Linked DNA regions of Hamadaea flava. The protein of the gene in region 2 interacts with the protein of the main gene of each other region in a pairwise test. Links are inferred from orthologs where the notes say so. Each region holds a gene or a part of one and is shown on either strand. Other genes may lie near its edges.

Evidence for each region. Proteins that work in one complex are often made in the same cells at the same time.
Region 1: the proteins of dnaE (region 2) and HDA40_RS31425 interact in binary tests that used the Escherichia coli proteins (3 or more experiments, as listed by UniProt). The link is inferred for Hamadaea flava from one-to-one orthologs.

The regions. Positions count from the first base shown.
Region 1 is NZ_JAMZDZ010000001.1:6,688,250-6,693,931, reverse strand. Bases 2,742-5,652 are described here. They hold HDA40_RS31425 (pyridoxal phosphate-dependent aminotransferase), read left to right. Parts: upstream 2,742-3,554; coding sequence 3,555-4,751; downstream 4,752-5,652. Other genes in these bases: HDA40_RS31415 (long-chain-fatty-acid--CoA ligase), read right to left, coding at 5,567-5,652; HDA40_RS31420 (carbon-nitrogen hydrolase family protein), read left to right, coding at 4,755-5,552; HDA40_RS31430 (GNAT family N-acetyltransferase), read left to right, coding at 3,085-3,558; HDA40_RS31435 (hypothetical protein), read left to right, coding at 2,742-3,074. Outside these bases: HDA40_RS31445 (acyl-ACP desaturase), read right to left, coding at 1-895; HDA40_RS31440 (lysophospholipid acyltransferase family protein), read right to left, coding at 1,016-1,729; more of HDA40_RS31435, read left to right, coding at 1,791-2,741; more of HDA40_RS31415, read right to left, coding at 5,653-5,682. UniProt on the Escherichia coli protein: Shows aminotransferase activity with methionine and histidine as substrates, and to a lesser extent also with phenylalanine.
Region 2 is NZ_JAMZDZ010000001.1:6,895,972-6,903,883, forward strand. Bases 949-5,077 are described here. They hold dnaE (DNA polymerase III subunit alpha), read left to right. Parts: upstream 949-1,343; coding sequence 1,344-4,877; downstream 4,878-5,077. Other genes in these bases: HDA40_RS32420 (DUF2567 domain-containing protein), read left to right, coding at 5,026-5,077. Outside these bases: HDA40_RS42700 (hypothetical protein), read left to right, coding at 1-93; more of HDA40_RS32420, read left to right, coding at 5,078-5,673; HDA40_RS32425 (LON peptidase substrate-binding domain-containing protein), read right to left, coding at 5,666-6,346; hisD (histidinol dehydrogenase), read left to right, coding at 6,520-7,860; HDA40_RS32435 (histidinol-phosphate transaminase), read left to right, coding at 7,857-7,912. UniProt on the Escherichia coli protein: DNA polymerase III is a complex, multichain enzyme responsible for most of the replicative synthesis in bacteria. This DNA polymerase also exhibits 3' to 5' exonuclease activity. The alpha chain is the DNA polymerase catalytic subunit.

The DNA.
Region 1 (5,682 bases), 210 kb from region 2 along the record:
TCGCCTCGAACCGGCTCGCCGCCGTGTCCAGCCCGGTCATGAACTCGACGAGTTCCTCCCGGGCCTTCTCGCCCTCGCCGGAGAAGCCGTCGCGCTCGAGGACGCGCAGCTGCCGAAGGATCGGCGTGACCACCTCGTCGTGGTGGATCCGCAGGTCGTAGATGCCGGCCATGGCGATCTGGACCGACTTGCGGCCGAAGTTCTCGATGGTGTGGCCGGGCATCTGGAAGTCCTTGACCACGTCGCACACCGCACGCATGGCCGCGTCCGGGGCCAGCTCGAAGGCGGCCGTCAGCAGATTCCGGTAGAAGAGCATGTGCAGGTTCTCGTCCGCGGCGACCTTGGCGAGCAGCTGGTCGCAGATCGGGTCGCCGCTGACCTTGCCGGTGTTGCGGTGCGCGACGCGGGTGGCGAGTTCCTGGAAGGAGACGTACGCGATCGAGGACAGCACGCCATCGTGGCCGTTGGTGAAGCCGCCCGCCATGTGCTGCATCCGGGCGCGCTCCAGGGCGACCGGGTCGACCGCCCGGGTGGCGAGGAGGTAATCCCGGATGGCGATGCCGTGGCGACCCTCCTCGGCGGTCCACCGATGCACCCAGGTGCCCCACGCGCCGTCCCGGCCGAACGTCGTCGCGATCTCGTGGTGATAGCTGGGCAGGTTGTCCTCGGTCAGCAGGTTCACGATCAGCGAGGTACGCGCGACCTCGGGCAGCCGGGACTGCTCCGGGTCCCAGGCTTGGCCGCCGAGGACGCCGTCGAAGTCGCTGCCCTCGCTCCATGGCACGTACTCGTGCGGGAACCACTCCTTGGCCGTCGCCAGATGCCGGTTGAGATTGGTCTCGACCGTCGGCTCCAGCTCCCGCAGCAGGGTCAGGGTGTCGGGCGATGCAGTCACGCGGGGCTCCCTCAAATCAGGCTACGGTTGCGTAGGTTACGCCACCGTAGCCTGCTCTGCTGAGAGGTCCCTGGCAGGGCACCCGTTACTCGATCTCGTCCGTCACACCGGCCTCGTCCGTCACTCCACCTCGTCCGGCAGCGGAGCGCCGCCGCCCAGGTGGGCGGGCAGCCACCAGTCGTCGCCCGGGGCCTCGGGCTTCTCGGGGTACTCCGTCTGCGCCCGGTCGAGCAGCCCGGCCATGCGCGCCCGCAGCGCGGCCGTGACCTCGTCGGACTTGTCCCGGCGCGCCGGCCGCATCGGCTCGCCGATGAGCACGCTGATGGGCAGGTTCCGCTTCGTCAGGGTGCGCGGCCGGCCCTTGGTCCACATCCGCTGCGTACCCCACAACGCCATCGGGATGAGCGGCACCTCGGCCGCGGCGGCCAGGCGTACCGCGCCGTTCTTGATCTCCTTCACCGTGAACGACTGGCTGATCGTCGCCTCCGGGAAGATGCCGACGACCTCACCCGCCTTGAGCGCGGCCAGCGCCGCCTTGTAGGAGCCGATGCCGGCCTCGCGGTCGACCGGGATGTGCTTCATGCCGCGCATGAGCGGACCGCCGACCGGGTGGGCGAAGATCTCCTGCTTGGCCATGAAGCGGACGAGCCGCTTCGACGGGCGCGCGCCGAAGCCGCAGAAGATGAAATCCAGGTAACTGATGTGGTTGCAGGCGATCACCGCGCCGCCAGTACGCGGGACGTGTTCACCGCCCTCGACCCGCACCCGCATGTCCAGCAGGGTGAACATGGTCCGAGCCAGCGCGATCACGGGAGGATAGACGAGTTCCGGCATCCGGCCAGGTTAAACCCTCGCCCGGTCGCTTTCTCGGGCAAGGCACGGCACAATGCCCGGCATGCCTACGGAGAGCGAGGCCCAGGCGGCGCAGCGGCGTGCCCTGCTGGCACCGGTGGCGCGCCTGTGCCTGGAGGCGGGCGTACCGGTGCGGATGGGTCGCCTGGAGCACCCGGGTGAGGCGTCGGTGGTGGCGCTGACCTGCGCCGCGCCCGACGGGACCTGGGACGCCGCCCTCACGGTCGTCCGGGCGCGCCCGGTGCCGGATCAGTACCACGACTGGAACGGCCGCTGGGGCCGCGACGCCCGCGAGGGCTATGACCTGGGCTCCCCCGGCACTCTGGTCTTCGAACTCCAGATCACCGAGGAGGACGACGGAGCCGGGGAACGCTTGCGTGAGCCGCTAGAAGTGCGGACAGCCGGGCCCGCCCCGCGGCCGGTGGTCGTCTTCGAACTGCTCGACGGCGAGCGGGCGGCCGCCGACGCGCTGATCCTCTGGTGGCGCCGGCCCGCGCTCTTCCACACCACGCCGCCCGGCCCGCACGCCAAGGCGGCCCGCCGCCGCGAACGGGCCCAGGCGGATCGGCTCAAGACTCGGCAAGCCCCACCGGTACGCCTCATGGCGCTGCCGGAGGCGGCCGAGCCGATCGCCGCCCGGCTCGACGCGCGCGCCCTGTGCGCCAACTTCCCTCGCGCCCACGACGGCCGGTTCCACCGCTCGGCGGTCGTCGCGCTGACCCCGGTCGGCGGCACCCCGTCGCACCGACGAGGCCCCTGGTTGACCGCCCGGCGGGTGGGCGACGGGCTCACCGTCTCGGTCGACGAACTCATCGGTGGCAACCAGGAACACCGCTGGGATCTCACCCCGTGGCTGTGGAACCGGTCGTACGCCCGCACCAGCCGCCGGAATCGGTGGCAGGTGTCGCAGCCGGAGCGCGTACGCCCGGTCGTGGAGGCGCTCCGTGCCGGGGATGTGCGGCGTGCCCTGCAGATGACCGGCGTGACCGCCGACGAGCAGGTGACCCGGCTGCTCGCCGGGACGCCGACGCGCACCTTCCGAGCCGAGTACGCCGAACGCTGGGTCAACCGGCTCTACGAGCAGCTGGCCGACTCCGCGCCGTGGCGGTTCGCGAACGCGTACGAGGCGTGGCAGGCGGAGGCGGACCGGTCCCGGACGGACCGCCCGGTGACGCTGTTCGGGCTCAAGGGGCTCAACCAGGCCCGCAAGCCGAAGATCGCGCTGACCATGTCCGGCGACCAGCCGATGCTGTGCCTGGTGTTCACGGCCGGGAACCTGGTCCTCCCCCGATCGCTGTGGACGCTGCCCGCGGACTTCCCCGAGTAACGTTGCGCTCATGGCGATCTCCGTACGGCGCGGCCGTCCCGGCGAAGCCGCCGAGCTGAGCGAACTGGTGCTGCGGTCGAAGGCGTACTGGGGGTATGACCAGGCATTCCTGGACCTCTGCCGACCAGCGCTGACCCTGCGCGAGGACCAGGTCGAGGCGCACCGGACCCTGGTCGCCGAGCTGGACGGCAGGGTTGCCGGGATGGTGACGGTGACCGGCGAACCACCAGAGGGCGAGGTCGACCTGCTGTTCGTCGACCCGTGGGCGATCGGCCACGGCGTCGGCCGCGTCCTGCTCGACCGCGCGACGGCTGCTGCGGCCGAGGAGGGGTTCGGCTCGCTGCTGATCGAGGCCGATCCCCAGGCAGAGGCGTTCTACCTGCGGATGGGCGCGGTCCGGATCGGTGAACGGATCTCCTCGGCGACCGGACGCGCGCTGCCCTTGCTGCGCCTCGACAGATCTGCCCCGATACTGAGCCGATGACCTTCGGAGTACGCACGGCGCTGCGCGGCATCGGAACGACGATCTTCTCCGAGATGACGGCGCTGGCCCAGCGCACCGGCGCGGTCAACTTGGGGCAGGGGTTCCCCGACACCGACGGGCCGGCCGGGATGCTGGCGGCGGCCCAGGCGGCGATCGTGGGCGGGCTCAACCAGTACCCGCCGGTCGACGGGCTGCCCGCGCTGAAGGAGGCCATCGTCCAGGCCCGGCTGGCCCGCTACGGACTGGCGTACGACCCGGCCACCGAGGTCGTGACGACCGCCGGTGCGACCGAGGCCGTCGCGGCGGCGCTGCTCGCGCTGTGCGAACCCGGCGACGAGGTGGTGCTGTTCGAGCCCTACTACGACAGCTACCTGGCCAACGTCGCCATGGCCGGGGCGACGCATCGGGCCGTGCCGCTGCGCCCGACGGATGACGGTTTCGCCTTCGACCCCGATGACCTACGCCGTGCGGTCACTGGGCGTACCAGAATGATCGTCTTGAACAGCCCGCACAACCCGACGGGCAAGGTGTTCTCGCGCGCGGAGCTGGAGCTGATCGCGCAGGTCTGCGTGGAGCGCGACCTGATCGCGGTGACCGACGAGGTGTACGAATACCTGACGTACGACGGCCTGGAGCATGTGCCGCTGGCCGGATTGCCGGGCATGCGCGAGCGGACCGTGACCATCTCCTCGGCGGGCAAGACGTTCAGCTGCACCGGCTGGAAGATCGGCTGGGCGCTGGGCCCGGCGGAGCTGGTCGGCGCGGTACGCAAGGCGAAACAGTTCATGACCTTCGCCAGCGGCACCCCGTTCCAGGCGGCGGTGGCCCACGCCCTGACGCACGAGCTGGACTGGGTCGCCGAGCTGACCAAGAGCCTCCAGGAACGGCGCGACCTGCTGCGGTCCGGGCTGACCGCCGCCGGGGTACGCACCTATCCGGCGCAGGGGACCTACTTCCTGCAGGCCGACGCCGCCTCGTGGGGGTACGCCGACGGCGCCGCGCTCTGCCGGGACCTCGCGGAGCAGGGCGGCGTGGTGGCGATCCCGACGCAGGTGTTCTACGACGACCCGGCGAGCGGGCAGGGCCTCGTGCGATTCGCCTTCTGCAAGCGGCCGGAAGTCTTGTCCGACGCCGTCTCGCGCCTGTCGACGTTCCGGCCTTCGGAGACGTTCCGCCCTTCGGAAGGGAAATAAGCGATGCGAGTAGCCGTCTGCCAGCTCAACGCCCGGGCCGACCGTGCGGCCAACCTGAAGTTCGCCGCCGAACTGCTGGAGCGCGCGGCCGCCGGTGGCGCCGATCTGGCCGTGCTGCCCGAGTACACCGACTACCTCGGCCCGGCCGCCGGACTGCCGCGGCCGGAACCCGTCGACGGGGAGTACGCCCAGCACTTCGCTGATCTCGCGCAGCGCCTCAACCTGTGGGTGCTGGCCGGATCGTTCCACGAGACCGGCCCGGACCCCGAGCACACGTACAACACGTCGCTGCTGTTCGACCGGTCCGGTGCGCTCGCGGCGGCGTACCGGAAGATCCACCTCTACGACGTGGAGATCCCCGGTCGAGTGTCCTATCAGGAATCCGCAGCGGTGGCGGCCGGCGGCCAGACGGTCGTCGTCCCGGTCGAAGGCGTACGCGTCGGCCTGTCCATCTGCTACGACCTGCGCTTCCCCGAGCTGTACCGGCGGCTGGCCGCCGAAGGCGAAGCCCAGGTGCTGCTGGTCCCGGCGGCGTTCATGGCACACACCGGCCGCGACCACTGGGAAGTGCTGCTGCGGGCGCGCGCCATCGAGAACCAGTGCTACGTCGTGGCCGCCGGGCAGATCGGCGACCACGATCCCGGGCGCACTTGCTACGGGCGCAGCATGGTGGTGGACCCGTGGGGAACCGTGGTCGCCCAGGCTCCCGACGTCGTCGGGGTGACCTTCGCCGACCTCGACCTCGACCGGCTGGCCGCGATCCGGCAGGAACTGCCGAGCCTCGCCAACCGCCGCCTCTAACCCGCCGCCTCCGGCTAGAGGGTGCCGTCGGTGAGTTGCCGGCGGATCTCCCGCTTGAGCACTTTGAGGCTCGGCCCCATCGGCAGCTCGCTCGCGAGCCGTACCCGGCGGGGGTACTTGTGCTTGCCGA
Region 2 (7,912 bases):
CCCGAGATCCGGCGGCTGGACCGGGCGGTCTTCTGGCCACCCCTGCCCGAACAGCGGACGATCGCGATCCCACCGGGGGATACCCAGGGCTGAGGGCCGGTCGTTGTACCCGTGACGCGATGCCCGGCTTGCCAGATCGGCACGCAATCGGCCGACGGCGGGATGGCAGGTTGCTCCGTACCGCCTAAGGTTGATCCGGTATCCCGTAGGCGGCCCCGGCGATCGCCGACAAGCCGGGGACCACGGGCGGCGCTGGGAGGTCGAAGCGTGGAGCGCACACCACCGCAGGAGGACCACAACCCGCGTTGGCGTGTCCTGCTCGACCGCGGCCGCGCGCCGCGGCAGGAACAACGCGAGTATCCCCAGCAACGGGGCGTCGCGCCGATGCCATCGAATCCGATCGAGTGGCGGCCCACGCCCACCGCCAACAACTCCGCGGACGCGGAGGTCAACCTGCTGCGGCGGGATCTCGGCGGACCTCGGGTACTGGCGTTCGCCAACCCCAAGGGCGGCGTGCACAAGACGACCGCCACCGTGCTGGCCGCCGCCACGATCGGCAGCGTACGCGGCCGGGGCGTGCTGGCCTGGGACGACAACGAGCTGCGGGGCACCCTCGGCTTGCGGGCGGGCAGCGCCCGGCACGCCCGGACGATCCGGCATCTGCTGGCCGACCTGGTCACCATCGAGAACGCACCGTCTTACGAGATGGCCGACCTGCTCGACGGATACCTGCGGCACGCCTCCGACGGCTCCTACGACGTGCTCGCCGGGGAGGAGAGCCCCCGGTTCGCCCAGCGCCTGGACTCGCACACGGTCCGGCGGGTGCTGGACCTGCTGGGCCGGACCCACGACGTGATCTGCGTCGACACCGGCAACAACGTGGAGAGCGCCAACTGGCAGACCGTCCTGCAGGCGGCCGACCAGCTCGTGATCACGACCGTGCCCCGGGAGGACGCGGCGTTCACCGCCGACTGGATGATCGACCTGTTGCACGAGGTCGGCCTGGGCCGGCTCGCCGACAACGCGGTGACGCTGCTGTCCTGCCCGACGCCGGGGCCGTCGGCCCTGCTGGAGGACCTGCGGGCGCACTTCGCCACGCGTACGCGGGCGGTGGCGGTCGTGCCCTATGACGCCGCGCTGGAGCCGGGGTCGTCGATCGAGTACACGGCGTTGCAGCCGTCGACTCGGCGCGCCTGGCTGACCGCCACGGCGATGATGCTGGAGCCGTTCGCGCGCTGAGTTGATCATGAGATGCCGGTCTCTCCGGGGGTGTCGGCAGATGCTTGTTGTCCGCCCCGGGGACTAGGCTGTCCCAGGCTGGCGATCGGTGGTTGGGGGTTCTGGTGGCTGACAACTTCGTTCACCTGCATGTGCACACCGAGTACTCGATTCTCGACGGTGCGGCGCGCATCAAAGAAGTCATGGCAGAGGCATCCCGACTGGGAATGCCCGCGGTGGCGATCACCGATCACGGCAACCTGCACGGTCTGGCCGACTTCTACAAGGCGGCCAAAGGGGTCGGGTTGACGCCCGTCCTGGGCATCGAAGCGTACCTGGCACCCGGCAGCCGGTTCGATCGCAAGCCGGTGCGGTGGGGTACCGCGGATCAGCGCAGCGACGACGTCTCCGGAGCCGGTCGCTACACCCACGCGACGATGTGGGCGCAGAACAACACCGGCCTGCACAACCTGTTTCGGTTGTCGTCCCGGGCCTCCCTCGAGGGGCAGTACGGCAAGCCCCGGATGGACGCCGACCTGCTGGCCGAATATGCCGACGGGCTCATGGCGACCACCGGCTGTCCTTCCGGCGAGGTGCAGACACGGCTGCGGCTCGGCCACGAGGAGGAGGCGTTCAAGGCCGCGGCGAGGTATCGGGACATCTTCGGCCCGGACAACTACTTCGTCGAGATCATGGACCACGGTCTGGAGATCGAGCGCCGGGTGCGAGACGGGCTGCTGGACATCGCCCGCCGGTTGAGCTTGCGGCCCGTGGTCACCAACGACCTGCACTACTCACGGCCCGATCAGGCGGCCGCGCACGACGCCCTGCTCTGTGTGCAGACCCAGGCGAACATCTCGGACACGAACCGGTTCCGGTTCGACGGTCAGGGCTACTACGTCAAGAGTGCCGAGGAGATGTATGCCGTCGACGCCTCGGATGTGTGGCAGGAGGGCTGCCGCAACACGCTGCTGATCGCCGAGCGGGTGGATCTGACGGGGATGTTCGAGGCGAGGAACCTCATGCCTCGCTTCCCCGTTCCGGACGGCCAGACCGAGCAGAGCTGGTTCGAGGAAGAGGTCTGGCGCGGGATGCAGCGCCGGTTCCCCGAGGGCATCCCCGACGACCGGCGCAAGCAGTGTGAGTACGAGATCGGCGTCATCCAGCAGATGGGGTTCCCGGGCTACTTCCTCATCGTCGCCGACTTCGTCATGTGGGCCAAGGAGAACGGCGGCGCCACCAGGGTGGGTCCCGGCCGTGGGTCTGCCGCGGGGTCGATGGTCGCCTATGCGCTGGGCATCACCGAACTTGATCCGATCAGCCATGGTCTGATCTTCGAGCGCTTCCTCAATCCCGAGCGTGTGTCGATGCCCGATATCGACATGGACTTCGACGAGCGTTTGCGCGTCGAGGCCATTCGGTACGTGACGGAGAAGTACGGCAACGACCGGGTGTCGATGATCGGCACCTTCGGCACGATCAAGGCGAAGGCCGCGATCAAGGATGCCGCGCGGGTGCTGGGTTATCCGTACGCGGTCGGCGACCGGATCACCAAAGCGATGCCGCCGGCGGTGATGGGTAAAGACATTCCCCTGTCCGGGATCTTCGACCCGAACCATCAACGGTATGCCGAGGCCGCCGAGATCCGGGCGCTGCACGATTCCGACGCCGACGTCGCCAAGGTGATGGAGGTGGCTCGCGGGCTGGAGGGTCTGGTCCGGCAGACAGGTGTGCACGCCGCGGGCATCCTCATGTCGGCTGAACCGCTGATCGACCACGTTCCGCTGCAACGGCGTGAGGACGACGGGGCGATCATCACCCAGTGGGACTATCCCACATGCGAGTCCATCGGCCTGATCAAGATGGACTTCCTTGGCTTGCGGAACCTGTCGATCCTCGACGACGCGTTGAAGAACCTGGAAGCCACTACCGGGCGCACGATCGACCTCAACTCGCTGCCGTTGGCGGACGCGGCCACCTTCGAGCTGCTGGCCCGTGGCGACACCCTAGGCGTGTTCCAGCTTGACGGCGGCCCGATGCGGGACCTGCTCCGGTTGATGCGTCCCGACAGTTTCGAGGACATCTCCGCCGCCCTGGCCTTGTACCGGCCGGGTCCGATGGGTGCCAACAGCCACACCAACTATGCGTTGCGCAAGACCGGCCAGCAGCCCGTGGTTCCGATCCACCCGGAGCTGGCCGAGCCGCTGGAGGAGATCCTCGGCCCGACCTACGGCCTGATCGTCTATCAGGAGCAGGTCCAGATGGCCGCCGTGAAGCTGGCCGGCTACAGCCTCGGCAAGGCCGACAATCTGCGCAAGGCCATGGGTAAGAAGATCAAGGCCGTCCTTGATAAGGAGTTCGCGCCGTTCCGTGACGGCATGCGTGCGAACGGCTACTCCGATGAGGCGATCCAAACCCTGTGGGACATCCTGGTCCCGTTCGCCGACTACGCCTTCAACAAGGCCCACACGGCTTCCTATGGGCTGGTGTCGTTCTGGACGGCGTACCTGAAGGCGAACTATCCGGCTGAATACATGGCGGCGCTGCTGACCTCGGTCGGCGACGACAAGGACAAGATGGCCGTCTACCTCGCCGAATGTAAGCGGATGGGCATTCAGGTCATGTTGCCCGACGTCAACAGCTCGGTCGGCCCGTTCGCCCCGGTGGACGGCGACATTCGGTTCGGCCTGTCCGCCGTGCGTAACGTCGGCACCAACGTCGTCGACGCGATCGTGCGAGCCCGTACGGAGAAGGGGGCCTTCACCTCCTTCGCCGACTTCATGTCCAAGGTCGATCTCGTGGTCTGCAACAAGCGGACCATCGAGTCTTTGATCAAGGCGGGGGCGTTCGACAGCCTGGGCCATCCCCGCCGAGGGCTGCTCGATGTCCATGAGCAGGCGGTGGAAGCCGTCACCGGGATCAAACGGCAGGAAGCCAACGGCCAGTTCGATCTGTTCGGTGCGGTCATGCCGGCCGAGGACACCGTCGTCGGCCTGGATCTGACGGTCCGCGAAGGCGAATGGGACCGGAAGACACTGCTCAGCTTCGAGCGGGAGATGCTCGGCCTGTACGTCTCCTCGCACCCGCTGGCCGGCACCGAACGGATCTTGCGTGCGCACGCGGACCGGACGATCAGCGATCTGTTGTCCGACGAGCCCAACGACGGGACGAATGTCAGCATCGCCGGGATGCTGGTCAACATCACCCGGCGGACGACCAAGCAGGGCAAGCTGTGGGCGTCTGCCACGCTGGAAGACCTCGCCGGGTCGATCGAGGTGCTGTTCTTCCCGAACACCTACGAAATGGTCGGTCCGCAGCTGGCCGAAGACCTGATCGTGGCGGTCAAGGGCCGGATCAATCGGCGTGACACCGGGTCGATGTCCGTGTTCGCCACCGACCTGGCGATCCTGCAGGTTTCCGACGCCGACCTGGACGCTCACCCGCCGGTCACGCTCAACGTGGCCGGCGAACGCATCCCTCAGCTTCACGACGAGCTGTTTCGGATCGTGGCCTCGCACCCGGGCGAGCACCCGTTGCTGCTGCGGATTCGGTGGGCCGGCGGTGGCGGCATCTTCGAGGTCGGTCCGGAGCGGGTCAATCCGGACGGCGCTTTCCGATCCGAGATCAAGCAGCTCCTGGGGGCGGGCTCGCTCGGCTGAGCTGTCTGGAGGTCCGCTAGTAGCGGGTGACGTTTTACCGCATAGCCCGAATTATCGATTTTATGATTTTGCCGCACGGGCGACACGCGAACGCCGGCGAATGACCCGTCCCCAGTCGGCGCTCAGACGGATCTGAGAGGATCACCCGGTGGTGGATGAGTCGGAGTACGCCTGGGTCCCCGAGCCCGCGCCGGAGCCCCGCCGGCCCGTGCTGGTCCTGCTCCAGTCCCTCGCCGTGCTGCTGGCCGGCGTACTGGGGTTCCCGCTCGGGCTGCTCTGGCAGCAGCTGGCCCCGAACGTGCCGGTGCTGATCGTCCAGGACGGGGCCGTCTACAACGATCCGCAGCCCGAGCAGTTCATGTCCGGCGACGGCTGGTTCGCCGTGCTCGGCTTCTCGTTCGGCGTGGTTCTCGCCGTCGTCACCTGGATCCTCTTCCGGCGGCTGCGCGGTCCGTTGCTGATCGTGCTGCTCGCGGTGGCGGGCACGGTCGCGGCCGTGATCGCCTGGAAGTTCGGCCGCCAGCTCGGCCTCGACGCGTACCTCAAGGAGCTGCACTCCGCGCCCGCGGGCACGGAGCTGGGCAAGCCCAACGATCTGCGCGTTCAACTGCTGCGGTGGTGGCCGCCCGCCGTCGAGGGCGTGCTGTTGCTGCCCGCGCTCGGCTCCACGCTCACCGTCACCCTGCTCGCGGCCTGGTCACGATGGCCGTCCCTGCGGGCTCCCCGATCCACTGGTACGCCGGAAGCAGCGCCCGGGATCGGCCCGGAGGAGGCGGGCGGCCCCGCGTTCAGTTGAGCGACGGCGGCTTGTGCAGCTCCGACGGCGGCATCGGCACCGCCCGGACCTGCCGGAGCAGGGCCGATTCGCGGTGCAGGATCTTGATCTCCAGGCGCATCCGGGTAGTGGTGTCCGGCGCGGCGAGCAGGGCTTGCCGGTCGGCCACGGTCAGCGCTGTGCTGGCCGCCACCAGGTGGGAGAGCACCTTCGGATCGTCGGGCAGTTGGTCGTCGGGTCCGCCGCGCAGCGCCGACAGATAGTCCCGGAAGATGGACAGCACTTGGGGGGCCAGTTCGTCGGCCTCCGCGTCGGCGTCCGGCTCCGGGTACCACTCGACGTGTGCGACGGGGTAGGGGGCGTCGTCGGCGGCGATTCCGGTGATCTTGAACCGGCGGTCGCCGACCGCGACGATGTCGAAGTGCCCGTCCGGATGTTCGGTGACCTGACGCAACTGCGCCACGCACCCGATGTCGTGCAGGCTGAGCTCGGTGACGTCCGAGCCCGGATTGGGCGGCAGAACCTCCAGCCCCTGATCGATGGCGACCACGCCGAACTCGCGCGGAGTCCCGTCGGGCAGGTCGATCAGCTGGCGGATCAGCTGGCGGTAGCGCTCCTCGAAGATGTGCAGGGGCAGAACCAGTCCCGGGAACAACACCGTCCCGAGCGGAAACAGCGGCAACCGAGGCGACATCTGTCCACGGTACCCGCGGGATGTTACACATCAACCTTTCCGCACGGTTCGGCCCGCCGAGACGTCGCCGGGACACCCCTGGGCTCCTCGCGAGCAGGGGCGTGGGTCACAGTGATCCCATCCGGTGGTAACGCCGCGCGGTTCCGGACTTCCCGCTCGGTAGACTTGCCCGCGTGTTGACCCGTATCGACCTGCGCGGACGGGATGTCGACCCGCGCAGTCTCCTGCCTCGTGCCCAGCTCGACGTGTCTCAGGCCGTCGAGCAGATCCGTCCGGTCATCGACGGGGTGCGACACCATGGGGTCGACGCGATCCAGGAGGCCACCGAACGCTTCGACGGTATCCGGCCCGCCCGTCTCCGCGTACCAGTGGAGGCTTTGAAGGAGGCCGAGGAGCGGCTCGACCCGGAGGTGCGCGCGGCCCTGCTGGAGGCGATCGCGCGGACCCGGAAGGTCCACGCGGACCAGCGGCGCACGGACGTGACCACGCAGGTCGTGCCGGGCGGCACGGTGACCGAGCGCTGGCTGCCGGTCCGCCGGGTCGGCCTGTACGTGCCGGGCGGCCTCGCGATGTACCCGTCCACGGTGGTGATGAACGTGGTTCCGGCTCAGGCGGCCGGGGTCGAGGCGCTGGTCGTGGCCAGCCCGCCGCAGAAGGAGGCCGGCGGCCTGCCGGACGAGCGGGTGCTGGCGGCGTGCTCGCTGCTGGGCGTCGACGAGGTGTACGCCGTCGGCGGCTCGCAGGCGATCGCGATGCTCGCCTATGGCAGCCGGGGCTCGGACCTGGAGCGGGAGCTGGACCCGGCGGACGACTGCGAGCCGGTCGACCTGATCACCGGGCCGGGCAACGTCTGGGTGACCGCGGCCAAGCGGCTCGTCCGGGGCGTCGTCGGGATCGACGCCGAGGCGGGCCCGACCGAGATCGCCGTCCTGGCCGACGACACCGCCGACCCGCGCCACGTGGCCGCCGACCTGATCAGTCAGGCCGAGCACGACCCGCTGGCAGCGAGCGTCCTGGTCACCACCTCGGCCGAGCTGGCCGACGCGGTGGACGCCGAACTGGTCCGGCAGGTCTCGCTCACCAAGCACATGGAGCGGATTCGCATCGCGCTGACCGGCGAGCAGTCCGGAGTGGTCCTCGTCGGCTCGTTGGACCAGGGGCTGCGCGTCGTCGACGCGTACGCCGCGGAGCACCTGGAGATCCAGACGCGGGACGCCCGTGACATCGCGATGCGCGTACGCAACGCCGGGGCGATCTTCGTCGGCCCCTGGGCGCCGGTGAGCCTCGGCGACTACTGCGCCGGCTCCAACCACGTGCTGCCCACCGGCGGCTGCGCCCGGCACTCCAGCGGACTGTCGGTGCAGTCGTTCCTTCGCGGCGTCCACGTCGTGGAGTACACCGAGGAGGCACTGCGGGACGTGGCGCACCACGTCGTCACCCTCGCCACCGTCGAGGACCTGCCCGCACACGGCCAGGCCGTCACGGCGCGCTTCCCCGGGGACGGTGCCGCGTGACCTCCGAGATCCGTGCGCTGCTTCGCGAGGAGCTGCAAGGGCTGTCGGCGTA